Regions from separate parts of the Arthrobacter sp. CJL-S3 genome, predicted to be linked through region 2. Evidence: riboswitches for the same ligand, from Rfam matches in the RefSeq annotation. Region 2 holds a riboswitch; the other holds the start of a gene.
The links. Region 2 has a riboswitch for cyclic di-AMP ahead of AC06G6_RS02970 (aggregation-promoting factor C-terminal-like domain-containing protein). Riboswitches for the same ligand answer to the same signal wherever they lie in the genome.
Positions count from the first base shown of each region.

Region 1: another riboswitch for cyclic di-AMP. It lies ahead of AC06G6_RS03580 (NlpC/P60 family protein); the one in region 2 lies ahead of AC06G6_RS02970 (aggregation-promoting factor C-terminal-like domain-containing protein).

Region 1 covers NZ_CM160046.1:772,375-788,063, forward strand. Annotated here, with positions in the region: gene AC06G6_RS03575 (M23 family metallopeptidase) at 1-739, shown strand, start outside; cyclic di-AMP (ydaO/yuaA leader) riboswitch at 888-1,049, shown strand; gene AC06G6_RS03580 (NlpC/P60 family protein) at 1,359-2,141, shown strand; gene AC06G6_RS03585 (HNH endonuclease) at 2,362-2,862, shown strand; gene mobA (molybdenum cofactor guanylyltransferase) at 2,921-3,646, shown strand; gene AC06G6_RS03595 (DUF6457 domain-containing protein) at 3,630-3,917, shown strand; gene AC06G6_RS03600 (molybdopterin molybdotransferase MoeA) at 3,914-5,323, shown strand; gene fdhD (formate dehydrogenase accessory sulfurtransferase FdhD) at 5,434-6,315, shown strand; gene AC06G6_RS03610 (alpha-mannosidase) at 6,410-9,433, shown strand; gene AC06G6_RS03615 (hypothetical protein) at 9,605-10,348, opposite strand; gene AC06G6_RS03620 (hypothetical protein) at 10,389-11,123, opposite strand; gene AC06G6_RS03625 (hypothetical protein) at 11,120-11,860, opposite strand; gene AC06G6_RS03630 (hypothetical protein) at 11,842-12,588, opposite strand; gene AC06G6_RS03635 (ABC-F family ATP-binding cassette domain-containing protein) at 12,817-14,487, shown strand; gene AC06G6_RS03640 (ABC transporter ATP-binding protein) at 14,484-15,689, shown strand, end outside.
Region 2 covers NZ_CM160046.1:617,179-632,867, forward strand. Annotated here, with positions in the region: gene AC06G6_RS02910 (alpha/beta hydrolase family protein) at 1-876, opposite strand, end outside; gene AC06G6_RS02915 (type ISP restriction/modification enzyme) at 897-1,277, shown strand; gene AC06G6_RS02920 (arginase family protein) at 1,230-2,141, opposite strand; tRNA gene AC06G6_RS02925 (tRNA-Ser) at 2,619-2,703, opposite strand; gene AC06G6_RS02930 (zinc-dependent alcohol dehydrogenase) at 2,854-3,948, shown strand; gene AC06G6_RS02935 (6-pyruvoyl trahydropterin synthase family protein) at 3,953-4,351, shown strand; gene AC06G6_RS02940 (glycosyltransferase family 4 protein) at 4,359-5,630, shown strand; gene AC06G6_RS02945 (DNA glycosylase AlkZ-like family protein) at 5,635-6,891, shown strand; gene AC06G6_RS02950 (nucleoside deaminase) at 6,934-7,437, opposite strand; gene AC06G6_RS02955 (phosphatase PAP2 family protein) at 7,557-8,351, shown strand; gene upp (uracil phosphoribosyltransferase) at 8,364-8,999, shown strand; gene AC06G6_RS02965 (glyoxalase superfamily protein) at 9,109-9,486, shown strand; gene AC06G6_RS02970 (aggregation-promoting factor C-terminal-like domain-containing protein) at 9,512-10,102, opposite strand; cyclic di-AMP (ydaO/yuaA leader) riboswitch at 10,282-10,434, opposite strand; gene AC06G6_RS02975 (sensor histidine kinase) at 10,591-12,195, opposite strand; gene AC06G6_RS02980 (response regulator transcription factor) at 12,199-12,939, opposite strand; gene AC06G6_RS02985 (winged helix-turn-helix domain-containing protein) at 13,566-14,429, shown strand; gene AC06G6_RS02990 (dodecin family protein) at 14,718-14,921, shown strand; gene AC06G6_RS02995 (SixA phosphatase family protein) at 14,977-15,504, shown strand; gene AC06G6_RS03000 (hypothetical protein) at 15,594-15,689, shown strand, end outside.

The sequences.
Region 1 (15,689 bases), 160 kb from region 2:
CCGCCCACGTGACGCGCACCGCGATGAGCGGCGGGGCCGCCGCAGCCCGTTCCGCCAGGTAACGGACTTCGCCGCCGCCAGTGGCGTGGGGCAAAAGGCCGGTATCGCCCTGGCCGCCACGGGACTGGTCCTCACCGTCACCGTCCCGGCCACGGGCCCCGTTATGGCCACGGACGCCGGCCCAACCGCCGGATCCCTCTCCGCCACGGTCCAGCCGGATGTCACCGCCGCCGAGGCCAAAATTGACTTCAACCGCACCGCCGTCACCACCCAGAGTGACCCGGACGGCAAGCTCAAGCAGCTCCTGAGTGCCCAGTCGGCCGGCTCCATCACCCGCGCGGCCTCCTCGGGCAGCCTCGGGGCGCCCCTGGGCCAGCTGAAGACGGCGTCGCCCTTCGGATACCGCGTCAGCCCCATCACCGGCGGCTCCGGGGAGTTCCACCGCGGCCAGGACTACGCCGCCCAGTGCGGCACGGCCGTCCTTGCGGCCGCCAGCGGCACGGTCACCTTCACGGGATGGCACCCCTATGGCGGCGGAAACCGTGTGGTGATCGACCACGGCAACGGCCTGGAGACCACCTACAACCACTTGTCCTCCGCCAGCGTCAAGGTGGGCCAGCAGGTCTCCCGCGGCGCTGCCGTGGCGATGAGCGGCACCACCGGCGCCTCCACGGGCTGCCACCTTCACTTCGAGGTCATGGTCAACGGCGAAGTCGTCGACCCGACCGGCTGGCTCTAACAGAGCTGATGGGACACTCTCGCATTCTTATGACACGCCGTGATCTGAATGTGACATTGAGCCCCAACTGCTGTACCGTATGACCTACGCCAACTTTTCCGAAGTTGGCGCTCTTGAGTGGATTGCCTAGCTCTGCCACCGCTCAAGGTCCGTTCGCATGACATCGTCTGGCAGGGGCGGGGGAACCAATTTTGGCCTTCGAAATTGAAGGCCTTGGGGTTAAGTCGCAAAAGCTTCCCAGGAAGCAGCGCGGCCGGGTGACTCCCATCCGAATCCGACAGCTCACCTCGTAGGCATTGGGAGAGGCTACTTTCGTGTCTTCACGCCACAATGCTGCGCGTCACCGCGCTTGCGCGGCTCTTACGAGCCCGCTGAAATCCAACCTCGGCCGTGTCCTTTGTGGCGCCCGGAATGGATCTCACACCGCCGTCTCAATCTCTGCTGAGTCCGGCCCGCAGGCCATGCACCTGCAAGCAGTTCCCGCTTTTGGCGCGTCTTCGCAGTACACCCTTCGCTAAGTAACCCATTTCGGGGCGATCCGGCGTACCCCCAAGATGCCGGAGCGTCCTCAGCCCGCGCCCAAAAAGCGTGGACCCAGGATCACGAAAGAGAGAACTTAATGACTACTCGTGCAAACGCACGGCACCGCGCCGAGGTCACCAAGACCAACTCGCTGGCCGTCATTGCCAAGGCCGTCGGCGACAACGCCGGTGGCATGGGCCGCCAGGCCGCAGTTATCGCTGCCGCCTCCGGCCTCGTCCTGACCAGCGGTATCGCAGCCAACGCTGCTGAGGCCAACGTTCAGCGCGAGTCCACCTCCGCTTCCACCCTCGAAGTCCAGTCGGCCGCCCCGGCGACCATCTCGGCCGCTTCGACGATCGCCATCTCCTTCGAGAAGCCGGCCGTCACCACCACGCCGGCCCCCGTCGTCGAGGCCCCGAAGCCTGTTGTGAAGGTCCAGGAGACCCCCACAGCAAACACGGCCAAGACCGCCAGCACCAAGGTCGGCGCCACCGCAGCCCCGGCCGCCGGCACCGCGGCTGCCACCACCCAGGCTCCGGCCGTTGCCAGCGGCATGGGCGCCACGATCGCCGCTGCCGCCTACGCCCAGCTCGGCGTTGGCCAGGACTGCACCGCACTCGCCACGAACTCGCTGGCTGCCGCAGGCATCAACTACCACGGCTGGCCGGCAGGTTACCTGTCCCTCGGCCGCACCGTGAGCGCCTCCGCTGCCCTGCCGGGCGACCTCGCCTACTACGCGAACGGCGGATCGGGCCTGGCCCACATCGCTGTTTACGTCGGCGGCGGCAAGGCTGTCCACGGCGGCTGGAACGGTGGAACCACCTCCCTGCAGAGCGTCAACGTCGGCTCCGGCCCGGTCTTCATCCGCGTCGGCGGCTAAGACAGCAACTGCTAGCAGCACCAAGGACCCCTGCCATTCGGCAGGGGTCCTTTGCGTTGCCGGGACGTGAACTTCAGCGGATACGGGCGGGGCCGGCAAAAAAGATTCGGTGAAATGGCATGTCCGTGTTTACTCTTGTTTTGTCGATCCATAGCCCGACCATGCAGAGGGCAGCCGGCCCTCGTGCCCCTGGCGGGTGCGGCCGTGAAGAGGTATGCGGATGCGCACTCTCGTTCTGAATGCTGGATATGAACCGCTGGCGGTTGTGACCTTCCGCCGGGCGCTCGTCCTTGTGCTGACCGGAAAGGCCAGCGTCGTGGCGGAAGGCGACGATCCTGTCGTCGGGCCGCAGGACGTCCTGGGCCGGCCCTCGGTGATTCTTTTGCATCGCTACATCAGGCCCCGGTACAACACCGTGACGGCGGTGAGCCGCCGCGGGGTGCTCCGCCGGGACGGACACCGCTGCGCCTACTGCGGCAAAGCCGCCCACACCATCGATCATGTCCAGCCCAAATCCAGGGGCGGTGCAGATTCCTGGGAAAACCTCGTCGCTGCCTGCCTGCGGTGCAACAACGCCAAAGGCGACCATACCCCGGGGGAAATGGGGTGGAAGCTCGGCTTCAGCCCCGCGCCGCCGAAGGGCACGACCTGGCAGATCAAGGAACTGGAGAAGCCGACGCCTGCCTGGGACCCTTTCCTCCTGCCGGAATCCGCTGCCTGACACGGCGTGCCCCGGCCGCTGCGCCGGGACTGGAGATCTGGCCAGTTAGGCTGGGCCGATGGAATTCGACGCTGTCATCCTGGCCGGGGGCCGGTCGTCCCGGCTCGGAGGTGTGCCCAAGTCCGGTCTGATGCACGACGGCGCCACTCTCCTGGAGCGCGCCCTGCAGGCCGCACGCGCCGCGGCGGCCGTCGCCGTCGTCGGGCCCGACCCGGGAACCCTGCCCGAGGGAGTGCTGAGCTGCCGGGAGGAGCCGGCCTTCGCCGGCCCCGCCGCAGCGGTCGCCGCCGGGATCTCCGCCCTCGAAGAGCACCGCAGCCGTGACCCCCGCCATCCTGCCGCGGCACCCCTGACGCTGGTCCTCGCCGTCGACATGCCCCGGGCGGGCGCCGCCGTCGGGACACTGCTGGCAGCCGCCGCGGAAGCCCCACCGGGCGAGGGGCTGATGGCGGTGTCTGCTGACGGGCGCCGGCAGCCCCTGGTCGGCCTATATAGCACGGCTGCGCTACAACGGTGCGTGGCCGACGCCAGGCAGCGCGGCGCGCTCGACAACGCATCGATATTCTCCCTTCTTGCTAGGCTGGAGGTGCGGGAAGTCAGCGTCCCCCGGGGATCCACGGATGACGTGGATACTTGGGACGATGCGTCCGCGTTGGGGGTGACCGGCCCGGATGACGGCCATGGCTTCGACGGCCATCACCGCGACAGCCATAACCCAGGCCTCCGGCCCGGGGTTCCCCCGCTGAACTCGACTTTGGAGGCAAACGGTGAAAAGCCAGGATGAAACACTCGAAGACTGGTGCCGTGCCCTGCTTCAGGCCCTGGAACTGGAAGACGTCGAGATTGACGTGAACGAGATCCTGGCCCTGGCCGGGGTGGCGGCGCACTCCGTGGTGCGCCCGGCCGCGCCGCTAACAACGTTTATTGCCGGCTTTGCGGCAGGGCTGGCCTCGGGATCCGGCCAGGCCACGGATGCCGCCTCGATGCAGGCCGCGATGGGCGTCGCCCGGAAACTGGCCAAGGACTACGCGGCCAGCGAAGCCCCCGGGGCATGACACCTGCACCCCCTCACGGCAGTCCAGCTGCCGCGGCGGATGAGCCTGCGCCCCATCGGCACCTCGCGCACACCTGGCAGGAAGCCCGGCAGCTTGCCTTCGACTGCGCCGCTCCCATCCCCGCCGCACCCGTGGCCCTCCGCGACGCGCTGGGACGGAAACTCGCCGCCGATGTGGCGGCGCTCGTGGACATGCCGCACTACGCCTCCTCCGCCATGGACGGCTGGGCCGTCAACGGCAGCGGACCGTGGATCCTCGCCGAACCCGGCCAACGGCTGGCGCCGCACCAGGCCAGCCCGATCGTCACGGGCGGGCTGATTCCCCCCGGAGCGAAGGCCGTGCTGCGGAGCGAAAGTGGCACCATTGCCGCCGACGAGGACGGGCTGCCGGTCCTGCAGCTCGGCGGCGGGGCGAAGCCCGGCGAGCCGCGAAACGGCGAGCACATCCGGAAAGCCGCGGAGGAAGCCGCCGCCGGAGAAGTGCTGATCAAGGGCGGCACCGTGCTGAACCCCGCCCATCTGGCCCTCGCGGCCCTCGCCGGCCACGACACCCTGCCGGTCCTGGGCAAGCCCGTCGTCCGGCTGGTGTTCACCGGCTCGGAAGTGGTCACAGCCGGGATCCCCCGGCCGGGGGAGGTGCGCGACACCTTCGGTCCCCAGCTCGCCGGCGTCGTGGAAATGCTCGGCGGGATCTGTGCCGGCGAAACGAAAATCGGCGACAGCTACGCTGAATGGCTCACCGCGCTCGAGGACACCGACCCGGCGGCCGAACCCGCGGCTGCCGATGAGCCGCAGCCGACGGTCCGGTCCGGCGCCGAACCGTTGCCCGCCGACGTCGTCATCACCACGGGCGGTACCGGCCGGTCCGGGACCGACCACCTGCGCCGTTCCGTGGCCGAACTCGGCGGGCGGCTGCTGATCGACGGCATCGCGATGCGCCCCGGCCATCCTGCCGTGCTGGCCGAACTGCCGGACGGCAGATTCATCATCGGGCTGCCGGGCAACCCGCTCGCGGCCATGATGGCACTGTCCACGATCGGCGCCCCGCTCCTGGCGGCGCTGGGGCACCGGCCTCCGCCGCCGGTCACCGAGCTGCCTTGCGGCGCCATGATCGACCCTGACCCCGGCCGGACCCGGCTGATGCCCTTCCGGCTCCTCTATGGCATGGCCTCTCCGGCGCAGCACACCGGACCGGGAATGATGCGCGGGCTGGCCGCGGCCGACGGCGTCCTGGTGGTCCCGCCGCACGGAGTCCAGCTGGGGGAGACCGTCCCGGCCTTCACCCTTCCCTGGGGCACACCCCTGCCGGAACCGGCGCCACCCAAAGACAAGCCCGCCCCCAAGCGGCCCGCCCGGAAGCCCGCCGGTACCGGCGGTCCCGTGGACTGGAGCGAACTGCTGGGGTAGCGCCCGGTCCTGAACGTTCTTGAACGCGTTCTTGAATGCGTTCATAAACCCGCGCTGGCCACCCGGCCCAGCGCTTGCCATGATGGAGTTATGTTGGTTAGGAGTACCTGATGGGCCGCGTCACGCAGCGCCGCAAGGTGCACAAATATGTCCTGGACGGGTCCCCCCAGGCCCTCGAATTTCCGGTCCGGCACCGGGAGGACGTCCTCGCCGTGGAGGAGCCGCTGGAGATCCGGATCGGCAGCCTGTCCTTCTCCGTCACCATGCGGACACCGGGGAACGACTTTGACCTCGTGGCGGGCTTCCTCGTCTCCGAAGGCGTCATCTGGAGCCCCGACCAGCTCGTCTCGCTGCGGTTCTGCGCCGGGGAAGACGAGGACGGCGTCCAGACGTTCAACGTGGTGGAAGCCCAGCTGAGGCCCGACGTCGTCCGCCCGGACACCGGCCGGAACGTGTACACCTCCAGCTCGTGCGGCATCTGCGGCACGGACTCCATCGAGGCCGTGCACAAGTCCTCGCATTTCAGCCCCGCCGATGACCCGCTGACGGTGCCCGTGGCCACGCTCGCGGCCCTTCCGGACCGGCTCCGGGAAGCCCAGGCCGTCTTCGACGTCACCGGCGGCGTGCACGCCGCCGGCCTGTTCCGGATCGCCGAGGACGGCTCCGTGGAACTGCTGTGCCTGCGCGAGGACGTGGGGCGCCACAACGCCGTGGACAAGGTGATCGGCTGGGCCCTCCGCGAGGGCATGCTCCCGCTGCGCGGAACCGTGCTCCAGGTTTCCGGCCGGGCATCGTTCGAACTGGTGCAGAAGGCTGCCCTGGCCGGCATTCCCGTCCTCGCCGCGGTCAGCGCCCCGTCGAGCCTGGCGGTCGAGCTGGCCGAGGCCAGCGGCATGACGCTGGCCGGATTCAGCCGCGGTACGTCGCTGAACGTCTACGCCGGAGCCCGCCGCGTGAGTGTGCCCGTGGGCTTGGCGGATAGCGTCCGCTGACAGCCACTTGGCTCGGGGGCCAGCGGCGCAGTAAGTTTTATCCATCGATTGGATGCAATTCAGCGTCATCCACGCAGCGCTAAAGAGGTTCACATTGCACGACGACCGCCGTCTCACGGAAGTCCGGCTGGACCGCTTTGTTCGCGAACGCATCGTCCCCGCGGTCTATCCGCGCAGCGTCCCGCTTACCCTGAGCAGCTGGGACGTCCCGGACGAACCGGTCCCGGTCCTGGACGCCCTCCGGCAGCAGTTCACGCCGCAGGAGCACGGTGCGGCCTGGGGGCGGCCGTGGAGCACCAAGTGGCTGCGGCTGCAGGGGCAGGTCCCGGACGCCTGGGGCACGGCAGCGGACACCTCGGTGGAAGTCATTGTGGACCTGGGCTTCAGCAGTGACCTTCCCGGATTTCAATGTGAAGGAATCGCCTGGCGGCCGGACGGGACGATCGTCAAGGCCATCTCCCCGCGGAACCAGTACATTCCGCTGAAGCTCCTGGGCAGCGGGATGGCCGTCGACTTCTACGTTGAGGCGGCCGCCAACCCTGACCTGTCGCAGGGGTGGACCTTCGCGGCGACCCCCTACGGCGACAAGGCAACCTCCGGCAACGAGCCGAAGTACCGGCTCGGGCGGATCGTCATCGCGGAAATCAACCAGACGGTCTGGGAGCTGCAGCAGGACATCTGGACCCTAAGCGGCCTGATGCACGAACTGCCGATGGAACTGCCGCGCCGCCACGAAATCCTGCGCGCGCTGGAACGGATGCTGGACGTGATGGACCCCGACGACGTCCCCGGCACGGCGTCAGCGGGGCGCGAGGCCCTGGCCGGCGTCCTGGCCCGGCCGGCGTACGCCTCCGCCCACCACCTGCTCGCCACCGGACACGCGCACATCGACTCCGCCTGGCTGTGGCCCGTCCGCGAAACCATCCGCAAATGCGCCCGCACCTTCTCCAATGTGGTGGCGCTGATGGACGAGGATCCCGGGTTCGTGTTTTCCTGCTCCTCAGCCCAGCAGCTCGCCTGGATCAAGGAGCTGTATCCGGAGCTCTTCGGCCGGATCCGGGAAAAGGTCAAGACCGGCCAGTTCGTTCCCGTCGGCGGCATGTGGGTCGAATCGGACACCAACATGCCCGGCGGCGAGGCCATGGCCCGCCAGTTCCTGGAGGGGAAAAGCTTCTTCCTGGCCGAATTCGGCGTGGAATGCGAGGAGGCCTGGCTGCCGGACACCTTCGGCTATTCGGCGGCCATGCCGCAGATCGTCAAGGCCGCCGGCAGCAAGTGGTTCCTGACGCAGAAGATCTCCTGGAACCAGGTCAACCGGATGCCGCATCACTCCTTCAACTGGGAGGGGATCGACGGCACCCGGGTCTTCACGCATTTCCCCCCGGTGGACAGTTACAGCTCGGAACTCAGCGGCCGGGAACTCGCCCACGCGGAGCGCAACTACCGGGACCACGGCCGGGGCACGGTCTCGCTGGTCCCGTTCGGCTATGGCGACGGCGGTGGCGGCCCCACCCGGGAGATGCTGGCGGCGGCGCGCCGCACCGCGGACCTTGAGGGATCGCCGAAGGTGGAACTCGGCTCGGCCGCCGGTTTCTTCGCCCGCGCCGAGGCCGAGTACGACGCCCTCCCGGTCTGGGTCGGCGAGCTGTACCTCGAACTGCACCGCGGGACTTACACGAGCCAGGCCAAGACCAAACTGGGCAACCGGCGCAGCGAACACCTGCTCCGCGAAGCCGAACTCTGGTGCGCCACGGCAACCGTGCGCACCGGATACGGATACCCGGCGGACGAGCTCAAGCGCCTCTGGCGGCTGGTGCTCCTGCAGCAGTTTCACGACATCCTGCCGGGCAGCTCCATCGCCTGGGTGCACCAGGACGCCGAACGGAACTACGCCGCCGTCGGCCGGCAGCTTGAAGCGATCATCGCCGACGCCGCCTCCGCGGTGCTGGGCGCCGGGGACACTGACTTCCTCCTCAACGCCGCTCCGCATGAGCGCCACGGCGTGCCCGCGCTGGCCGCGGCCGAGCCGGTCCCCGCCGGGCAGCCGGTGCTGGCCACCGAATCTGGCAGCGGGTACATCCTGGACAACGGGATCATCCGCGCCGTCATCAACGCCGACGGTCTACTGGCCTCACTGACGGATTATGCCAGCGGACGTGACGCCATCGCTCCCGGGCAGTTCGGGAACCTGCTGGAGCTGCACCGGGACACCCCCAATGAATGGGACGCCTGGGACATCGACGCCTTTTACCGCCGCAACGTCGTCCGACTGACCGGCGCGCGTTCCCTGCGGCTGGAATCCAGCGGCCGGGACGCTGTCGTTGTGGTGGAGCGGCTGGCGGGGTCCTCGGCGGTTACCCAGCGGATATCGCTGGCGGCGGGCGCCGGTTCCCTGGCGATTTCGACGGCGGTGGACTGGCAGGAAAGCGAAAAGCTGCTCAAGCTCGGATTCGCGCTGGACGTCCGGGCGGACCGGTCGGCCTCGGAGACCCAGTTCGGGCATGTGTTCCGCCCGACGCACCTCAACACCTCCTGGGAAACCGCGAAGTTTGAGATCTGCGCCCACCGGTGGATCCACGTCGCCGAGCCCGGCTACGGGGTGGCGGTCACCAACTCATCCACCTACGGCCACGACGTCACCCGGAATATCCGGGAGGACGACGGCGGAACGACCACTACCGTGCGGCTCTCACTGCTGCGCGCGCCCAAGTTCCCGGACCCCGCCGCGGACCGCGGCCGGCACGAACTGAACGTCACCATCCGGCCCGGCGCCAGCATTGCCGACGCCGTCGAAGAGGGATACCGCACGAATCTGGCCCCGCGGGTGGTCAAGGGCGCCCACGGCGTGGAACCGCTCATTGCCGTCTCCAACCCGGCCCTGGTCGTTGAGGCCGTGAAACTCGCCGAGGATGGTTCCGGCGACGTGATCGTCCGGGTCTACGAATCGCTGGGGCAGAGGTCCGCGGGGACAGTGACGGCCGGCTTTGCCGCCACCGGCGTCCACACGGTGGACCTGCTGGAACGTCCGGCGGCTGCGCCGGGGGTGACCGCGGCGGGGGACTCGGCGGAACTGGCGCTCCGGCCCTTCCAGCTGGTGACCCTGAGGTTTGTGCGCTGAACGGCCGTTAAACAGGCTGAGTGGGAGCGGTCCAGTTGGACCGCTACCACTCATCCCCCCAATGGCGCTTGGGCGACTGCCTCGGCTCCGCACGGATTGTCCCCGTTCACGAAGCGAATGCCGCTTTCACACATTCATGATTCTCTCACGGTCTAATGATTTTGTGAATGCCTAGGTGCTGTTACGACGTAATGTTGCCCTAGCGTTACCTGGGGGACTCGCAATCAGCCCGGAAAACCAGAACACGACGAGGCCCACGACGTAGCCCAGGGCCGCCGCGTAGTTGACGAAATGCTGTGCGCCGACCCAACTGGATGGCGTCAGGGCGGCCGGGAGGCTCAGGACCGCGAAGGCGGCGCCGAGCAGGACGAGCAGGGCGCCGGCCCTGACCAGGCGCGGCAGCCGGCTCCTGACGGCCGCCAGCAGCGGAGCCACCAGGACCAGCGAAACGAAGGCAGGATAGGTGCGGCCGGCGGCCGTGAACCAGGGGGCCAGGTCCGCGTCCCCTGCGCCGCCCGCCGCCTGCGCCTGCAGTCCGGCCGGTGCCCCATAGCTGTTCATCAGGAAGAACGCCACCGCCACGGCCAGGCAGCCGAGCCCCAGTGCCCAGCGCCCGATGCCTCCGGCAATGAGCTGGTGGGCCCGGGCATCGGCGAGTCCCGTTGTGACCCGGAGGCCGACGAGCAGGACAGTCGCGAAAACAAGATAGCGCAGGACCAGGCTCGTGAGGTCCCACCCGCCGAGGGCGCCGTCAATCACCTCGTAGAGCTCGGAGACGGCGAGCACACTGCACAACGTGCCCAGGAAGAGGATCCCGAACACGGTCCGGTTGCGGCCCCGCACCGCGTCCGGCACACGTAGGAGAAGCGCCGCGCAGCACACCAGCAGCGTCGCCCATTCCAGCGTTGCCCTCATTCCGGTTCTCCCCGTCGCTCCGCGGCGCGGCTCACAATTACTATCCGGTCAAGCCAGTGTGCGCTCTCCGCGTCTTCCTGGCCAGAATCTTCGACAGCCAGAACACGGAAAGCCCCACCACGAGGCACAATGTGGCGGTGTAGCTGAAGACGAAGCGCAGGTAGGCCAGCGACGGAGGAATCACCGGGGACAGCAGGCTCAGCGTAATGGCAACGGATCCAAGTGCCAGCAGGCCGGCGCCGAGCCGCACAAGGCGAGGCAACCCGCTGCGCACCGCCCGCACCATGGCAGGAAAGAGGGCAAGCGTGATGTAGGCGGGGTAGAGCCGTCCGGCGGCTCCGTAGTACTCCACGAGCGCCGCGTGGCGTGCATCCTTGGCGTACACCGCGATCAGGCCGGCGGACGATCCCGCCGTGTCCATCATGAGGAAGACCGCCACGACCGCCACCGATGCAGCTCCCACAAACACAATTCCGGGCGGGCCGGTAATCAGCCGGAGGGCGTCGTCCGCGCCGAAGCCCCGGGCGATTCTGAGTCCGAGGGCAAAGACGGTGCCGAAGATGATGAAGCGCAGCAGCAGGTTAGCCAGGTTCGTTCCACCGAGGACACTGTCCACGGCCAGGTACGGTGCCTCGATGCTCAAGAGGATGGCCACCGTCATGAAGGCGTAGACGAAGAACAGCGATCTGTTCTCGCCCCGCAGCGCACTCGGAATCCGAGCGACCGCGGCGAGGGCGCAGAGCGCCAAAGTGGTCCACTGCAGGACTGCGATCATCGGGTGTTCAGCCGCAGCGCGCGCTTTGCCAGCAGGCTGGAAATCCAGACGAAGGCGAGCCCCAGTGCAAGGCACAACACCGAGGTGTAGTTGATGATGTACTCCAGATACCCGGCCTCGCTGGGGATCAGGGGGTAGAAGGAGCCGAAGGCCATGGCGGCGAATGCGACCGTCAGCAGCAGCGCACCGATCCGGATGGTTTTGGGCAGTGGCTGACTGATTGCCACGAAGGTGGCGGGCAGAATGCAGGCGGCGACGTAGGCCGGGTACAGGCGTCCCACTGCGGCGTACGACTCGATGAGCGCCGCATTCTGGGGGCTTCTGGCGGGCAGCGTTTTCAGGCCCGTGACGGTTCCCTCGGTGTCAGCCAACAGGAAAAGGATCACGGTGGCGATGCCCACGCCAGTAAGAACCGACTTCCCCACGGGGCCCACGATGAGGCGGATGCTCTTCGGTCCATCGAAGGCCTTGGCGATCCGGTAGCCGGCCAGCAGTACCGTGCCGTAGACGACGAAACGAAGGATCAGGTTTGTGTAGTTCTCGGACCCGAGCCACGCATCGATGGACTGGTAGCTCACGTCGATGCTGAGCAGGATGGCCACGGTGGACAGCACGAAGACGCCGAAAACAGACCTGTTCTCACCCCGCAGCGCACTCGGAATCCGCGCGATCGCGACGAGTGCGCAGACCGCCAAGGTGGTCCACTGCAGGATCGCGATCATCCGAGGTTCTCCCATATCTTTTTTGTTTGTTCTTGCTCGTGTTCCTGGCGGCGCAGGGTTTTGCCGAGGGCCTGTAGCCGCTCCCCGGCCAGGGCCGTGAGTTCGCCATCGGACAAGGCATCAAGGGCGGCCTGTTTGGCCTCCGCCGGCCAGCCGGCCTCGGCTTCTGTCAGCAATCCCGTGGCGACGAGTCCGCCCGTGAATCCTACGCCAGCGGCGCGGGCGGTTGCGACCGCCAACTCGGGGGAGAGCCGGTTGGCGGTCAACTGGGCCGAATAGTTCTGCGGTGCGACCCCGGTGGCGTCCGATACCCGGTGCCGCAGTTCGCCGTCGTCGATCGCGTCCACCCAGTTCCGGACCGAGGTGGCGTGCGGTGCGGGGCCGAGCGCCGGCGTCAGCGCGCTGCCGTCGTCACCGTAGCCGCCGTACGCCGGGGCCGAGCGGGAGATGACGGCCCGCAGCAGGTCCATGGTGGCAATCTGGCTGACAAGTTCGCCGGAGGTGGGCGGCTGCGGCCGCCCGGAGAGTTCGGCATAGCTGTCGAACGTGGCAAGGTCGGCCAGCGGGCTGCGCTTGAGGGCCCGGCTGATGCTGACGAGGGTGCTTTCCGCGACTTTGCCGCGCACCAGCTGCTGCGCGAGCGTGGTGCGCTTGATCCCCGAGATCCTGCAGATGTCTGCTGTGCTCGCGTTGGGAGCAACGACATGGAGCCAGTGTTGAAACGCCTTGGCGGGTAAGGGCATTTACGGCTTCCTGCAGAGTCGAATGGAGGTGCGGCTTCTGAAGTTCGGTGGAGTGGTGATTGTGGTGATTTTACGGGACGTGCTGATTCAACTATGCTAAATGCTCGAACCCGCTGGTCCGTACACCCCCCAAGTCCGGACCGGCGGGTTCTCTTATGCCCGGCGGCCGGCGGGCGCCCTGAACGCCCTGTGGCGGTCTCCTGTGGGCCGCGGTGAGAGAATGGACCAATGACTGCAACCCTTGTTGCCAAGGACCTCTCCGGTGGTCACGACCACCGCACACTCTTCTCCAAACTCTCCCTCACCGTCGCGCCCGGCGACGTCGTCGGCGTCGTGGGTGCCAACGGAGCGGGCAAATCCACCCTGCTCCGGCTCCTGGCCGGCGTGGACCAGCCGCAGGAAGGCTCCATCAGCCTGGCCCCGGCCGACGCCTTCGTCGGCTGGCTGCCCCAGGAACACGAACGGATCGCCGGCGAGACGGTGGCCGGCTACATTGCGCGGCGCACCGGCTGCGCGCAGGCCACCCTGGACATGGAGTCCGCGGCGGATGCCCTTGGCAGCGGCGCCCCCGGCTCCGACGACGACTACTCCCTCGCGTTTGACCGCTGGATGGCCTCCGGCGCCGCGGACCTGGACGACCGCATCCCGGCCGTCCTGGCAGACCTCGGCCTGGAGGTGGGCCAGGACGCCGAAATGACCGGACTCTCCGGCGGGCAGGCTGCCCGCGTGGCGCTCGCAGCGCTGCTGCTCAGCCGCTTCGACATCGTGCTCCTGGACGAACCCACGAACGACCTGGACCTCAACGGACTGGCCAAACTCGAGGCCTTCGTGCAGGGGCTCCGCGGCGGCGTGGTGCTGGTTTCCCACGACCGCGAGTTCCTCGCCCGCTGCGTGACCACCATCGTGGAACTGGACCTCGCGCAGAACTCCGTGGCGGTCTACGACGGCGGCTACGAGGCCTACCTCGAGGAGCGGGCCGTGGCGCGCCGGCATGCCCGGGAACGGTACGAGGAATTCGCCAACACCAAGGCCGATCTGGTCTCCCGTGCCCGCACCCAGCGCGAGTGGAGCTCCCAGGGTGTCCGCAACGCCATGAAGAAGAACCCGGACAACGACAAGATCCGGCGCGCGGCCAGCACCGAGTCCTCCGAGAAGCAGGGCCAGAAGGTCCGCCAGATGGAATCGCGCATCGCCCGGCTGGACGAGGTCGACGAACCCCGCAAGGAATGGCAGCTGCAGTTCAGCATCGGCCAGGCACCGCGTTCGAGCGCCGTCGTGGCGACGCTCCGCGACGCCGTCGTCCGCCAGGGGGACTTCACCCTAGGCCCGGTGAACCTGCAGCTCAACGCCGGCGAACGGATCGGCATCACCGGCCCCAACGGCGCCGGCAAGTCCACCCTGCTCCGCCTGCTGCTGGGCCTCCAGCGCCCCGATTCCGGCGACGCCTCCATGGGCGCCTCCGTGGCTGTGGGCGAGATCGACCAGGCCCGCGGGCTGCTGGCCGGGCCGCTCAAACTGGCCGACGCCGTCGAAGCCGTGCTCACGGACCAGACCCCGGCCGAGGTCCGCACCCTGCTGGCCAAATTCGGCCTCAAGGCAGACCACACCTCCCGGCCGGTGGACTCCCTGTCGCCGGGGGAGCGGACCCGGGCCGCGCTGGCGCTGCTGCAGGCCCGCGGCGTGAACCTGCTGGTGCTCGACGAGCCCACCAACCACCTGGATCTCCCGGCGATCGAACAGCTCGAGGAAGCCCTCGAAGGCTATGACGGCGCCCTGCTGCTGGTCACCCACGACCGCCGGCTGCTGGAAAACGTGCGCCTTGACGCGCGCTGGAACGTGGACAGCGGCGTCGTCACCGAGCTTCTGGGCCACACCGCCCCGAAAGGCAACAACACATGAGCATGGACCGGGTGGCCTGGAGCTCCCTTTACAACATCACGCGCGCCTCGAGCGGCTCGAAACCGTTCTCCAAGGAGACGCTCAAGCGGGTGTTCAGCTTCGCCCGCCCGCACAAGGGCAAGCTGATCGCCTTTGTGCTGCTCTCGATCGTGATGGCCGTGCTGGCCGTCGCCACCCCCGTGCTCGCCGGCCAGGTCGTGGACGCGATCATCGCCGGTGCGGCCACCGACGTCGTGGTCTGGCTGGCCGTGCTGATCGCCATTGTGGCGGTCGCCGAAGCCGGCCTGGGACTTCTCACGCGCTGGCTGTCCTCCACCATCGGCGAGGGCGTGATCGTGGACCTGCGCACCAAGGTCTTCGACCACGTGCAGAAAATGCCGATCGCGTTCTTCACCCGCACCCGCACCGGGGCGCTGGTGAGCCGGCTGAACAACGACGTGATCGGCGCCCAGTCGGCCTTCGCCGGGACCCTGTCCGGGGTTGTCAGCAACGTCGTGGCCCTCGCCCTGACCCTCGTGGTGATGCTGGGGAAGTCCTGGCTGATCACCGTGCTCGCCATGATCCTGCTGCCGATCTTCCTGATCCCGGCCCGCCGGATGGGCTCCAAGCTGGCCGATCTGCGCCGCGAGGCCGCCGAGCACAACGCCTCCATGGGCACCCAGATGACCGAGCGGTTCTCCGCACCCGGCGCCACCCTGGTGAAGCTCTTCGGCCGCCCCGATGAGGAATCCCGGGAATTCGCCGTCCGCGCCGGACGCGTGCGGGACATCGGCATCCGCACCGCCATGCTGCAGTTCACCTTCGTGACCGCCCTGACGCTCGTCTCGGCGCTGGCCCTGGCCCTGGTCTACGGGCTCGGCGGCTTCCTCGCGCTGCAGGGGCAGCTGGCCGCGGGCGACGTCGTCGTACTCGCTCTGCTGCTGACCCGCCTTTATGCGCCGCTCACCGCGCTCTCCAACGCCCGGGTCGAGATCATGAGCGCCCTGGTCAGCTTCGAGCGGGTCTTTGAGATCCTGGACCTCAAGCCGCTCATCCAGCAGAAGCCCGAGGCGGTGTCATCCCCGGCCGGGCCGTTGTCCGTGGAGTTCGACGACGTCCGCTTCTCCTACCCCTCGGCGGACAAGGTCTCGCTCGCCTCGCTCGAGGACGTGTCCACCCTCGACACCCGCGGCGGCGAAGAGGTGCTGCACGGCATCAGCTTC
Region 2 (15,689 bases):
GGCCGGATCGTCGCTGTCGAGCATATAGAGGACCTGGTTGACCACAACGCGCAGGGTCGGGAACAGCCGGGCACGGGTGCGCACGCTCCAGCGCATGAAGCGCCGGTGCCGCACCATCATGCGGACCGGGCCGCGCAGCGCGGGTGGGAGCCTGTGAAGCCAGTCGTACACCGGCGGCCAAGCCACGACACTGTGGATGCGAGGCTCGCGTCCTGCGGCACGCAACGCCCAGTACCCACCCATCGAGATGCCGACCAGGGCGGCCCGATCGAGGCGGAAGTGGTCCAACACCGCCCCGACCGGCTTTTCCCAGTCGTGGTCGAAGGTGAGTCCGTTCAACGTCCGCGCCCCACCCTGTCCCGGGCCCTCGAAGGCGATCACGTCGAAACCGGCGGCAGCGATGCGCTGACAGACGGGGAAGAACTCTTCGATCAGGGAGTCGAACCCGCCGTGCAGCAGCACCGTGTCGCGGGTTGGTGTCCCGGCCGCCGGCAGTGAATAGGCCGGCAGTGCCGCGCCGGCATAGGGGATCTCGTGACGGGTGAAGGCAGTATCGGCGAATGCGGTGTCGAAGAGCTCCCGATAGCGGCGGTAGCGATTCGATTTCTCCGCCGACTGTGGCGGTGTGAAGAATTCTGCGATCCTCGCATAACCCGCCGCCTGCCGCGGCCGGGCCTCGGCGGCCGCCCGGCTCGATAAGGCCTCGAACACGGTGACACAGTCCGCCGTCGACCGTACGTGTGCCGCGGCGTCGACTAGCTCATGGCGGTCGGCGAAGCCCAGCGCATATGCCCGGTTGAGTTGGTAGTTGATGAAGTCCCGCCGATGGAACCGTTCGAACCCCACCGGCAGAGCCACAAGCTCGCGAGCGCCCATATCGCCAGCGTACTCCCGGAGTGGCGGGCGCAGTTTCGGGGCGAAACAAAACCCCACTTCCCTTGGTTTATAAGGGAAGCAGGGAGTGCTTCAGCCTTTACACCTATGAACCAGTCTCAACTGACGCACAAGGTGACCTTTTCTCGGAGGCCGATGCCGCCGTCGTCGTCGGTTACCGACGCCAGGACAACATCACTGACGCGACCCTGATTGCCTACCGCGGCTTCTACGAGGACCCGGCCACCAGCAGGGAAGACATCTTTTACTACGTTTACGGTCTGCTGCAGCCTTCGGGCCGAGTGCAACGACAGCCGGTCAGGGGTCCAGGCCACGGAAGAGACGGTGCCCTTGTGTCAGGCGGTGATAAGCGGCAGGCCGCGAAGCAAACCCTGAAGGGCTAGGACGTTGCGTGGAATGAACTCAGCCACCGTCAGCCCGACAACGTCGGCGGCGCCTGCCACATCCGCGACGACGCGCTGGACCTGTGCCCGGCGCAAACCATCGGGGACCATCCCCAAACCAAGGACTGCCTCATTGCTGTCCACGCTGTCAACGTCCAAATGGATGGCGACCTTGCTCGCTCCGGTAGCGGCCAGCCACTGCAGAAGCGGTTCGCTCGTCGTCCGCAGGTCTCCCGGGCTGAACGCGTGCAGGCCCCAGGCGTCGATATTCGCGTAGGCGTCCTCAAACCACGAGTGCAGTCCGGCCAGCGCAACCCGGGCCGGATCGATTGTCGCCGGGAGCATGCTGACGATGCCTTGGTCACCGTGACCGGTCAGAGTCGTCACGGCCATGGCGTGATACCCGTCGTACGCGGTGTTGGGCGTGTCGACGTCGGGGTGGGAGTCGATCCACACGACCGCGAGGTCCCTCCCGTACTTATTCGCGAGCGCGGCGAACGGCGCCACACTGACAGAGCAGTCGCCTCCGAGGGTGAGGACGCGGTCCACGTCGTGCCGCCCCAGGGCCTCCAGGGCAGCGGCCAGGGAGGCAATGATCGCGGACCGCGACTCGATACCGTCCGTGGACCCCTCATCCGGGTTTCCTCCGTCGACCGGGACGATCTCGGTTGGCCCGCTATGCGCGGGCAGGATGGCTTCGAGGACGCGGTTACCGACGGTGTAGGCCCGGCGGGCCTCCTCGATGGGAACCTCGGGCAGCAACAGGGACACCACGTCCCGGCCGGCACCTTGCCACTGCGGCCATACCAGGCGGAGGGTGCGTGCACTGTTCATCGGGTCCGGCTCGGTGTCGGGCGTATCCATGGGAGTCCCCTTCCCAGCGCTTCAGTGACTTTTGACACAGGAATTCGAAAACAATCGTACTCCCCATTCGTTGCAGAATCGACGGTCCCGATCGAGAGGAGACGAATCGAGAGGAGACGAAGTATGCATCCACAGTCGTCCTGACCGCCGTGACCTGCGCTCCGACTGGATCGGCTCAGCCGGACATAGGCTGCTTCGCGCCGGCGATCCGAGAGCCATCGAGTTATGGCTTGTTCGCCGTTGTCTTCTGAGCGGTTGCCCTGGCGCCAGCTGTAATCCAGGAAATGAGCCCCTCCATGCGGCCAGGGTTACTTGGGGGACTGGCTGGTGCTGGTGCTGGTGCCGGTCCTGGCAGCGGCAGAGAACAGAGCTCCGCGAGGATTTCGTTACCGCTGCGTTACTGCGGGGCGAGTCTTGGGCAAAGCAAAACCCCCACTTCCCTTTGTTTACAAAGGGAAGCAGGGGCTTTCTCATTCGCGGTGACGGTGGGATTTGAACCCACGTTGGCTTTCACCAAACAACATTTCGAGTGTTGCACCTTCGGCCGCTCGGACACGTCACCAACCTGACTAGGGTACCGGAGCAAAGCACTCATCCACAAAACGGCGGCTCCAGGGCCCCGAACGCCACGAAGGGCAGACCGCGAGCCGCGGCGCGCCGGGGCCGCCGGCACTTCCCCGCGAATGGGCAGGGGACTAGATTCGTCAGCAAGATGACTAACGCAGACCAACAGCCAGCACAGCACGCCACAGCCACCGCATACTGGACCGTCGGCCCCGGGAAGGGGGAGCTCCGGCGCGGGGACGTACCCGCTCCCGGTCCCGGCGAGGCGCTCGTCCGCACCCTGTTTTCGGGCATCAGCAAGGGCACCGAACTCGTCGTGCACAACGCCCGCGTCCCGGAATGCGTGGCCGAGCAAATGGCCGCCCCGAACCAGGAAGGCTCCTTCCCGTCCCCGGTGAAGTTCGGCTACCTCTCCGTCGGCGTCGTCGAGGACGGCCCGGCGGACTGGCTGGGCAAGACCGTCTTCTGCCTCTACCCGCACCAGGACCGCTACGTCGTTCCGGTGGAAAAACTCACCGTGGTTCCGGACGATGTGCCTGCCCGCCGCGCCGTGCTGACCGGCACCGTCGAGACCGCGGTCAACGGGGTCTGGGAGGCCGGGCCCCGCCTCGGCGACCGCGTCGCCGTCATCGGCGCCGGCCTCGTCGGCGGCATGGTGGCCAAGCTGCTGGGCACCTTCCCGCTCGGGCGGCTGCAGCTGGTCGATGTCGACCCGGCCAAGCGGGCGTTCGCCGAAACTCTCGGCGTCGAGTTCAGCCACCCCGACGACGCCCTACCGGACTGCGACATCGTGATCCACTGCTCGGCGTCGGAGGCTGGCCTGGAGCGCGCCCTGCAGCTCGCGGGCGACGACGGCGAGGTCATCGAAATGTCCTGGTACGCCGACCGCAAAGTCACCGTGCCGCTCGGCGAAGACTTCCACGCCCGCCGGCTGTCCATCCGCGCCAGCCAGGTCGGCGTCGTGGCCCGCGCGCGCCGCCACCGGCGCACGAACGCCGACCGGCTCCGGCTCGCCGTCTCCCTGCTGAGCGATCCCGCGTTCGACGTGTTCCTCACCGGGTCGTCCCCCCTTGCCGAGCTGCCCGACGTCGTGCAGCGGCTCTCCGACGGCGCGCTGGACGCGCTCTGCCACGTCATCGAGTACCCGGCCAGTGCAGGCGCTGTCCGTGCAGACCCCGCCCGTGCAGACCCTGTCCGTAATGTCACCGCCACCGAATCCGCCCCCACAGAAGCCACGAGGTAAATCCGTGTTCAGCCTGACCGTCCGCCGCAACTTCATGATCGCCCACAGCCTCCCGCGCCCCGTCTTCGGCCCGGCCCAAGGCATGCACGGCGCCACCTTCGTCACAGAGGTCACCTTCCGCCGCCGGACCCTGAACGACGACGCGATCGTCCTGGACATCGGCGAGGCCGGCGAGGTGCTGGACGCCATCCTCGAGGGCCTGAACTTCAAGAACCTCGACGAGCACCCGGACTTCGTCGGCAAACTCAGCACCACCGAGGCCCTGGCCCAGTACGTCGCCGACGCCGTGGCGGCGAAGATCCGCACCGGCGCGGACGGCCGCGCGCTGGCGGGACTGGACGTCACGCTGCGCGAAACCCCCGATGCGTGGGCCAGCTACTCGCTCGACTTCGAGGCCAGTTAGGAGTCCGGTGCCAGCCAGGAAGACCGTGCAGCCGGACGGGCTCCGTGTCCGGCTGGTGGTGCCGGGCAATGTGCGCCACAACTCGGGCGGCAACGTCTACAACGCCTCCCTCGCCCGGGAGCTGGCCTTGCTGGGCGTGGATGTGGACATCTGCCGGCTCGACGGCGGCTGGCCGGTGGGCAGCCCGGAGGACCGGCGGCGGTTGGCGACCATCCTGTGCGACGGCGACGGCGACGGCGACGGCCACAGCGACGGCACCAACGACCATGACGCCGACGCCGACGCCGACGACGCAGCCGTCGCCGCCGCACAGCGCCAGGTCACTCTCGTCGACGGGCTCCTCGCCTGCGGCGCGCCCGAGGAAATGGCGGCCGCCGCGGCCGCCGGCCGGCCCGCCTGGATCCTGCTCCACATGCCGCTGGACGACACCGGGCACGGCGAAGCCGCGCTGGAGCGACGGGCGTTGCGGGCCGCCGCCGAGGTGATCTGCACCAGCACCTCGGCTGCGGCCGGGATCCGGGCCAGGCACGGGCTGGACGGTGTCAAAACCGCCCTGCCCGGCAGCGACGCCGCCGCCCTGGCCGCCGGGTCGGAGCCGCCGCACCTCCTGGCCGTGGCGGCCCTGCTGCCGAACAAGGACCAGTCCCTGCTTCTCGCGGCCCTCTCGGCCCTGACGGACCTGCCGTGGACCGCCTCCCTGGTCGGGTCCGACACCGCGGATCCGGCCTACGCCGCACGACTCCGGGACACGGTGGACCGGCTGGGGCTGCAGGACCGCGTCAGAATCCCGGGGGAGCTGCGGGGCTCGGCGCTGGAGGCGGAATGGGCCGCGGCCGACCTCAGCCTGCTCATCTCGCAGGCCGAAACCTTCGGGCTCGTGGTGACGGAGTCGCTTGCTCGGGGCGTGCCGGTGGTGGTCCGGGCCGGCACCGGCGCCGTGGAGGCACTCGCATTCGGCGGCGCGGCACTCCTCCCGGGAACCGCCGTCGCCCTCGGCACGGATCCGGCGCCCCTCTCGGAGGTGCTGCGGCGCTGGCTGTCCGAACCCGGCCTCCGCACCCGCTGGCGGGCGGCGGCTGTTGCGGCGCGGGACCGCCTGCCCGGCTGGGACGCCACGGCACGCGCCGTGCTGGCGGCCCTGGACCCGCAGCGCCCCGGCCCGGATCACGTGGACCCGGAGCGGTCCGCCCCGCAGCCGCCTGCCGCGCAGCCGCCGGCTGCCCCACAGGAAAAGCCGACCGCAGAAGATTCCCCTGCCGCGCAAGCTGGTGGACAATGACCCCATGACGCCGCAGCCCCTGACCACGCAGCCCCTGACAGCGAACGCGCCGCCGGCCCGGAGCCTCACCCGGGAGCGGCTCCGCGCCTGGGCCTGGCACAAACAGGGCCTGGACGGTTCGCTGGCCGGCTGCACCTCGGAGCAGGTGTTCGCCCGGGCCGGCTGGGCCCGCTCCATCGGCGGCGCCAACCCCTACCTCACGCTCTTCGCACGCGCCGGAATCCGCCGCGAACAGGTGGACACCGACGTCCTGGCACGCCGGATCCTCGAACTCCCGACGGCGCGCGGCTGCACCTACGTTCTGGGCCGGGACGACTTCGGCTGGGCGCTGCGGCTCGGGCTGGACGCCGCCGAGGCGACGTTCAAAGTGGTGGGCAGGCTCGGCGTGGACCGCGGCGAAATCACGCTCCTGGAGGAGCAAGTGCTGCACACGCTCGCCGAGGCCGGCGTCCCGATGGACCCGCGGCAGCTCAAGGAGGAACTCGGCGAATCCGTGCGGAACCTCGGCGAAGAAGGCAAGAAGAAGGGCGCCACCACCACGCTGCCCACGGCCTTGGGCATCCTGCAGTCCCAGGGGCGGATCCGCCGGGTCCCGGCCAACGGCCGGCTCGACCAGCAGCGCTACGCCTACGAACTGTGGAACCTGCCGCCCAGCCCCCTCGACGACGACCAGGCCCGCACCGAACTGGTCCGCCGCTACTTGGGCTGGACCGGCGGGGCCACGTTCAAACAGTCGCAGTGGTTCACGGGTTTCACCGTGGCGCAGAGCAAGGCGGCGCTGGCCGCCGTCGGCGCGGTGGAGGTTCTCACCGCCGCCGGGGAGACGCTGTGGATGCTGCCCGACGACGTCGAACAACTCGCCGCCTTCCAGGAGCCGGAGGAGGAGCAGATCCAACTGCTCGCCGGAACGGACTCCCTCGCGCTGCTGCGGCGCAATGCCGCCGATCTGCTGGCTGAAGAGGACCGGCACACGAATACGCTGGGCTCGCTGGCGCTGCAGGCGGACCTCCCGGACCATCCCATCGTCGACCGGGGCCGGATCATCGGGCTGTGGCAGTACGATCCCGGCCAGGAGCGGATCGTGCCCTGGGTGTTCCACGGCCCCACACCGGCCGTGACCCGGCGGATCGCCGAGGTCGAGGACTGGATCCGCGAGGACCTGGGTGACTTCCGCGCCTTCAGCCTCGACTCACCGGCCACCCGGCAGAAGCGGATCGACAACCTGGCGGCCGCCGCAACAGGCTCCGCCGCCGTCAGCTAGCGCCGGAAGCCGCAGGCACGGGGGAGCGGCGGTGGCCAGGGCTCAGACGCCGCGGTGGGCGGCGAAGAAGTCCTGCAGCAGCGCCGCGCACTCCTGCTCCCTGACGCCGCCGTACACTTCCACCCAGTGGTTGAGCCGGCGCTCGCGGAGGATGTCGAACACGGAGCCGGCAGCCCCGGCCTTCTCGTCCCAGGCGCCGAACACCACCCGCGGGATCCGGGCCAGCACGACCGCCCCGGCGCACATGGCGCAGGGCTCCAGGGTGACCACCAGGGTGCAGTCGGCCAGCCGCCAGCCGTCCCCGGCGCTCCCGTCCCGGGCGCTGAGTTCCTGCAGCCGCGCCGCGGCCTCGCGGATGGCCACCATCTCGGCGTGCGCCGTCGGGTCCCCGAGGGCCTCCCGCTCGTTGCGGCCGCTGCCGAGCACGGCGCCGTCGGGTCCGATGACGACGGCGCCGATCGGCACGTCCGCCGTGGTCAGCGCGGCACGCGCCTCGGCGAGGGCAAGACCCATCCATTCGGCATGGCGGGGCTCGGGGGAAGTCATGGCTCAATGATAGTTTCGATGCTAAGCAAGCTGTGCAGCAAAGCTGCCGACGACAACAAGCGGGAGATATTGTGAACACCGGGTCGGAGAGCTGGATAACGCATCGTTGGGGAAAATGGGTGGTGCCCTACGCCGCGCTGTGGGCCACCATGCTCATCGGCGGCGTCGTGGTGCTCGTCCTGGCGCTGCTGAGCGCCGAGGTTTATGACGACGTCGTTGACGACGCCGGGCTGGCGAACCTGGACAAGCCCACCCTGGGGATGATGGAACAGCTCCGCAGTCCCGGCCTCGATTCGTTCGTGACGGGGTTCACCAACATCGGGGGCGGGATCGGGATGCCCATTCTGGGCAGCCTCCTCACCGCGTGGCTCATCTGGAGCAGCCGGACCTGGCGGCCGCTGATTTTGATCGGGGGTGCCGCAGCCGTCTCCGTGACCGCGACCTCGCTGGGCAAGACACTGATCGGCAGGACCCGCCCGGACCACTCCGACGCCGTCCCGCCCTACGAATCCTCGCCGTCGTTTCCGAGCGGCCACACGCTCAACACCACGGTGGTGATCGGGCTCGTGGTCTACCTCGCGTGCCTGCAGGTCCACAGCACCGTCGCCCGGGTCAGCCTGATAGTGGCCGGCGGTGCCTTCATCTTCGCGATGGGCATGAGCAGGGTCTATCTGGGCCACCACTGGATGACCGACGTGATCATCGGGTGGGTACTGGGCCTGGCCTGGGTCGGGATCGTCATTCTGGCGCACCGGCTGTTCCACGTGATCCGGCACCGGGAACATGCCGGCCCCGCGCCCACGTTCGACCACCCGGCGCACCTGCACGACGGAGCCGCCGGCGGGAGTGCTCCGGAGGACAAGGACGACGTCGGCGCCCGCGGTCCCACGGGCGGGCCCCCGGCCGCCGGGTGATAGTTTTGACCCATGCGCACTCTCGTTGTGGACCACCCGCTGGTCGCCCATAAGCTCACCGTTCTGCGGGACAAGAACACCCCGTCGCCGGTTTTCCGCCAGCTCACCGAGGAACTCGTCACGCTCCTGGCGTACGAGGCCACCCGCGAAGTGCGCACCGAGCCGGTGACCATCGAGACGCCGGTCAGCACCACCATCGGCACCGCCTTCACCAAGCCCACCCCGCTGGTGGTTCCCATCCTCCGGGCCGGGCTCGGCATGCTCGAGGGCATGACCAAGCTGGTCCCCACGGCCGAGGTCGGGTTCCTGGGCATGGCCCGCGATGAAGAGACCCTGGACATCATCACCTACGCGGAGCGTCTGCCGGAGGACCTCACCGACCGCCAGATCTTCGTCCTGGACCCCATGCTGGCCACCGGCGGCACGCTGCGCGAGGCGATCAAGTTCCTCTTCAAGCGCGGCGCGTCCGACGTCACCTGCATCTGCCTGCTGGCCGCCCCGGAAGGCCTCGCGAAGCTGGAAGAAGAGCTCGCGGACGCCAATGTGACGATCGTGCTCGCCTCGATCGACGAGAAGCTCAACGAGAAGTCCTACATCGTGCCGGGCCTGGGCGACGCGGGCGACCGCCTCTACGGCGTGGCCGGCTGACCCAGCCGCCCGGCGTCGGGCCTGGCCCCTTGGCCGCTTCCTCGCCCCTGAGCCTTCGCAAGGGAGCCTGGCCTACCGGAATGCACTGCCCGGTACTAGCCTGAGCCCCATGGATTGGAAACTAGAACTCGTTTTTGTTCCCGTGTCCGATGTGGACCGCGCGAAGGATTTCTACGTCAACAAGGTGGGCTTCAATGCCGACTTCGACGAGCGGCCCACGGACGGCATCCGGTTCGTCCAGCTGACCCCGCCGGGCTCCGGCTGCTCGATCGCCATCGGCGAGGGCCTCTCGGACGCCCCGCCGGGCACCGCCCCCAGCCTGCAGCTCGTGGTCAGCGACATCCAGGCGGCCCACCGGCAGCTCAAGGACCGCGGCGTGGACGTCAGCGACGTCGACGTGCAGGACTGGGGGCATTTTGTTTACTTCGCCGACCCCGACGGCAACAAATGGGCCGTGCAGTACATCCCGAACCGTCCCAACGGCTAGGCAGCTGGCTGCCTCTGCCGAGTGTTTAGTACCAGTTGTTGGCGTAGTGGAAGTTCAGGGCGCCGCACGGTGAGCCGTAACGATCCTGGATGTACTGCAGTCCCCAGTTGATCTGGGTCCGGTAGTTTGTCCGGTAGTCCGCGCCCGCGCTGGCCATCTTCTCGGCCGGCAGCGACTGGACGACGCCGTAGGCCCCGCTGCTCGGGTTCGTGGCGGTCGTCTCCCAGTCCGATTCCTTGGTCCAGAGCTTCATCAGGCACGGCATCTGGCTCTGGGCCCAGCCATAGGAGCCCAGCTGGCCGGCCGCGTACGCCTGGGCGCCGGCAGGATCATCGATGGCAACGGGGGCCGGTGCAGGTGCCGGTGCCGGGGCAGGTTCCGGAGCGGGGGCCGGGGCCGGGGCAGCGGGCGGCGCCGGCGCCGGGGCTTCGGCAGGTGCCACCGCGGCCGGCGGGGCCGGAGCGTCGGTGCGGGTGACGGCCTGGTTTTCGACCCGGACGCGTTCAAAATCAAGGTGCGTCAGCGGATCCGCTGTGGCGGCTGCCTGCGTGGAACTGCCCGCGTCGGCATTGCGGGCGGCCGTCTCGGACGCCTGGCCGGCCGCGCCGGCCCCCACGAGCACCGCGCAGGCGGCGACAACAACGGCCGCCCGGCGGCCGGTCGAGCCGGCGTGGTGGGCAAGCCGGGCCAGGGCTGATGCGGGCTTCAGCCGGCTCGCCGCGGTGACGCGACAGCTTGGAGCTGGTGGAGTTTGCGGTGCCGTCAGGGCGCGTTTGTACCTTGGATTCAGTCATGAATGCCTCTCAACGCCTGCGGAGTTAGCTGTCGGGTTCGGGTGAGGTCACCCGGCCGCACGGAAACTCACGTGTCGGCTTCACCCCAAGGGCGTGCAGAAAATGCCCGGGAACTCTGGGTCCCCCGCCTCTGCCTGTCCAGCGGAATCCGGGAGGCGGCAGAGCTTGGCGTACATCCGGATATGCGGCCCTAGTGATGGCCGCACTCTAAAAACCGTACAGGAGTTGGGAGTCTAAGTCACATTTTGGTAACAGGAATCACGACGGCGGCGGGGCGGCTTGCGCCCTGACCAGCGTCGACATTGATTCGTCAGGCCGTGGGCGGAGCCTCCGGCAGCCGGACGGTGAACTCGGTCCGGCCGGGCATCGAGGTCACACTGACGGTCCCGCCATGGGCCTCGACAATCGACTGCACGATCGACAGTCCCAGCCCGCTGGTTCCCTCGGCGGAAGCGCTCGTCGCGGGGGCAGTGGTAGTAGCGACTCCGGCGGCCGACTCGGCCGACTCGGGCGGCCGCGGCGGGTGCAGCGGACGTCGCGGCAGGGACCCCCTGCCGGTTGCCGGCGTCGTGAGGGCCACCGGATTCTTGCGGGAAGCGTCCGCGCGCGTGAAGCGTGCAAAGACCCGGTCCACGAACCCGGGGGCAATCCCGGGGCCGTTGTCCGTTACGGTCACCACGGCATATCCGTCCGCGGACCGCTTGACCCCGGTCACCACCGTTGTGCCGGGACCCGTGTGTTTGCGCGCGTTGGAGAGCAGGTTCGCCAGCACCTGATGCAGTTGGGTCGCGTCACCGCGGACCACTACAGGCTCTTCCGGGAGCTCCAGGTGCCAGACCCGGTCCGGGGCCATGACCTTCTCGTCGCTGACCGTCTCGATGGCCAGCTGGGTGAGGTCCACCTCGCTGAGCTTGAGCGGCTGGCCCTCATCCAGCCGGGCGAGCAGGAGCAGGTCCTCCACCAGGGTGGTCATGCGTTCGGACTGGCTCTGCACCCGAGCCAGGGACTTCTGGCCGTCAGGGGTGAAGTGTTCGGTCATCCGCATCAGTTCTGTGTAGCCGCGGATGGCGGTCAGGGGGGTGCGCAGTTCATGCGAGGCATCCGCGACGAACTGGCGGACCTTCATCTCGCTCTTCTGCCGGGCCTCCAGTGCATTGGAGACGTTGTCCAGCATCATGTTCAGGGCATGGCCGACACTTCCCACCTCAGTGCCCGGATGCGCTGCGGACGCCGGCACGCGCACGGCAAGTCCCACCTCTCCGGCGTCGAGCGGCAGCCGGGAGACCTGCGTCGCCACCTCAGAGAGCTGATCGAGCGGCTTCATGGTCCTGCGGATCAGCGCCGTCCCGGCCAGCCCGATGACCAGGAGCCCGCCCGTGGACACGAGCACCATGGTCCAGACCATGGTGGCCAGCGTGTTCTGCTTCTCGGCGAGCGGCAGGCCGGTCACGATCACGTCGCCGTCCGGGGTCTTGGCGGCCACGAGCCGGTAGTCCCCGGCGGACAAGGTCCGGTCCACCGGCAGGTTCCACGGGCTAAGCTCCAGGAGCACCTCGTCGTCGTCGTCGGTGAGGGATTCCCGGGTGGCGTCCTCGGAGAGGAACCCGGCGCTGCGGACCGAGTCGTCATCGATTCGCGCGGTCAGGGTGCCGATGGCCTGTCCCCGCGCCTCCAGGGGATCGGAACGGCCGGAGCGGCCAAAGTCGCGGGCGCGGACCGCTGCCTGTTCCAGCTGGGTGTCGAGCTGTTTGGTCAGGAAGAAGTCCATTGAGGCATAGCTGACGACACCGACGGCCCCGCAGATCGCAACCAGCAGGGCCATGGCGACAAGGACGAGCCGGGTGCGCAGGTGCCAGGTGGACGGGTTACGCCAGTTGAGCCCGGAGGGGCGGCTCTTGGCGGGGCGTTCGGGCACGGATCAGTCCGCCGGTTTCAGGACGTAGCCGGCGCCGCGCACCGTGTGGATCATGGGCGGGTGGTTGGCATCAACCTTCTTGCGGAGGTAGGAAATGTAGAGCTCCACGATGTTGGCCTGCCCGCCGAAGTCGTAGTCCCAGACCCGGTCCAGGATCTGGGCCTTGCTGACGACCCGTTTCGGGTTCTCCATGAGGTAGCGCAGCAGCTCGAACTGGGTGGCCGTGAGGTGCAGTTCCTCGCTGGCGCGCCGGACCTCCCTGGTGTCGATGTTCAGGACGAGGTCCCCGACGACGAGTTCGGCGGTGTCCATCGCAGCCACTCCGGACCGCTGGACCAGCCGGTGCAGCCGCAGCAGCACCTCCTCTATGCTGAAGGGCTTGGTCACGTAGTCATCCCCGCCCGCTGCCAGCCCGGTAATGCGGTCCTGGACGGCGTCCTTTGCTGTCAGGAACAGGGCCGGTACCTCCGGCGCGAAGGCGCGGATCCTGCTGAGCAGCTCAACGCCGTCGAAGCCGGGAAGCATCACATCGAGCACTAGCACGTCGGGGCGGAACTCCTTGGCAAGTTTCACCGCTTCGGGGCCGTCAGCGGCGACGGCAACGGACCATCCCGCCATGCGCAGCCCCATGCTCATGAGCTCGGAGAGGCTGGGTTCGTCGTCCACGACCAGGGCGCGGATGGGGGAGCCATCCGGATGGGTGAGCTGGGGGAGATTATTGGTCATGGAGTGCGAAGTGGCCATGGGACAACTCTCCGATCTGCCGGTTAAGTGCGGCTTTGGGGATCCTGTGCGGCGCCTGTGAATCCCAGCCTAGCGAGCCGGACATCCCGGGGACTGCCGGCGGGCCGCGCATTTTTTCTTGGCCGGGGGTGACCACTCTGTGGAACTCTGGACTTCCAATGCTAAGTAGGCGAAGGGTTTTCGCGTTTCGGCTTACAGTGAATGATTCTGGGCATTCGGCGGTCCAGGTCGAATTAAGTGCGGCGATGGGGGTTAAAGCGGCGCCCGTTGACCAGAACGATTGTTATTTTATTGACGGCGGAGAATTGTGATCTGCACTACATTCCCGCGTTCTGTCTCATATCGTGGACTTTCGCGTCCATTGTTACTTGCAAGTTTTCATTGTTACGTTGCACACTTCAATTGTGAACAAGAACTCAACAGCACCTGCAGCCGCAGTTTTTTGGATCAGCGCACCCGCTGGTACCGAGAAGCACTGTTGTCGAATGCACGCCTAACTTTTACACCCCAAAGGTTTCTAGGCATTCGCCCCCAGCCCAGCGTCGGGCGCCCTCCCCAAGTTTTCATAGCGGGATATGTAGCATTCGAGCCGCGATGACGGCCATTCACATTGAGGTAAGCAATCCATGTCAGTTGCATCCGGATACGTCCACATCTCCGTCCGTAACGCCAGCAAGGCCGGCCAGGCCTCCGGTATCCGCCAGGGCTTCGGCGGCCGGGCATCCTTCGCCCCCGCAGGATCCGGCACCAGCTTCCCCGCCCCGGGCTATGCCCCGCAGGGCTACAACCCCAACTCCTACGGACAGCTCCGCGCCGTTCCGCCGGCACCGGCCACGGCCCCGACACCTGTGATTGCTCCGGGCGACGGCAGCGCCGTCCGTCCCGTCCCGAACGACAACGTCGCCCGCGGTTTCGTCCTCTACATGGGGATCGACGAGGAAACCGCCGCGGCGGCCGGGACCTCCATTGCCAAGCTTGCCCAGGAAATCCGGACCTACGCCCAGTCGCTGGTTTCCGGCGCCGAAAGCTACGCTGCCGTCGCCGTCGCCCCGGCCAGCGCCCCGGGCTCCGCGCTCGACGTCGTCCGTTCCACCTTTGGTGACCCCACTGTCGGCGCCCGCCAGCGGTCCGAGACCGCCCGCCTGCAGCAGCCGCAGGACCCGCGTCCTTCCGGAGTGCTGATCGATCTGGCCCGCCGCGAGGTGGCGCTCGACGGCGAATCCCTGAACCTCACGTTCAAGGAGTTCGAACTGCTCAACTACCTCGTCGAGAACGGCACCCGCACCGTGGGCCGCGACGAGCTGCTCGAGGGCCTGTGGCGCAACGCCGAAGAGGTGCCCAACGAGCGGACCATCGACGTGCACATCCGCCGCCTGCGCTCCAAGCTCGGCCGCCTCGCCAACACCGTGCGCACGGTCCGCGGCCAGGGCTACCGTTTCTACGAGCACCCGGAGGTTGTTGTCTGGGCCGCTCCGGAATACTCGATCTAGGTTTCGCCTGCGCAAAGCGCCCGTCCCTGAACCGGGGCGGGCGCTTTGCTGTCTCCGGAAGTGAAGCGGCTTTCCGCCGTGCCTTAGCGTTCGCTGGCTCCCTTGACCTCGCAAGCTCGGACAAGGAATCCGGCCAGCTCTCTTCCTCCTTCGTTCCTCAGTCGGCGATGCGGCACTACGCGGAAAGCCGCTTCGCTTCCGGGGCCCTGCGGCGGCTGTTGGACCCTGTTGTGTTTCGTCCCTTCGGCGTAGTCTCGGACCCGTTGAGCCGACTATTGGGAGGAAGACATGTCTGTTGCACGGATTACTACCCTGAGCGCGAACTCCAAGACCTCGTTTGATGCTGCCATCAAGGAGGGCATCGAACGGGCGAATAGGACCCTGCGCAATGTCACGGGCGCGTGGGTGAAGGAACAGAAGGTTGAAATCAGCGACGGCACGGTCGTGGCCTGGCACGTCGTGCTGGAAGTGACCTTTGTCCTTGACGACTGAGCGGCTGCCGGTGGGATGCGTGCTCCGGGATCAGCCGCCGCATTAGGATTGATCCATGAGCGCGCATCACATCAAACGGCTGGTGATTATGCGGCATGCCAAGTCGGACTGGCCCGGCGGCGTCGCGGACCATGACCGGCCGCTCGAAGAGCGCGGCCACCGCGATGCGCCGCAGGCCGGAAAATGGCTGTTGAAGCATGACGTGGTCCCCGATTTCATCCTCTGCTCCAGCGCCCTGCGCACCCGGCAGACGTGCACGTGGGTGTGCAGCGAACTCGGCGACAAGGCCCCGACGCCGAAACTCGAGGACGGGCTCTACGCGGCCTCGGCGAAGCGGATGCTGACCGTCATCAACCACGTCCCGGACACCGTGACCACCCTCATGGTGATCTCGCACATGCCCGGGGTGCAGGACCTCGCCATGCACCTTGCCTCCCGCGATTCCAATCACGACGCCTACATGGACGCCGCCACACGGTGGCCCACGAGCGCGCTGACCGTCATGGAGACGGAGAAGTCCTGGGACGAACTCGACGGCCAGGACGCGAGGCTCACGCACTTCAAGGTTCCCCGGGGCAAATAGCGCTGGGCAAGGCGCGCCCTGCCCATTTTCCGGATGCATGGTCATGCACGTGATTCTGCGGTTTACTGATGCTGTTTACTCGTGGACTTATGGCGATCGAGAGAAAAGGCGGAATCATCGTGGACTCAGGACAGCTCATAGGGATCATCATCGGCGTCGTTGTGGTGATCGCGATCGTCGTGGTG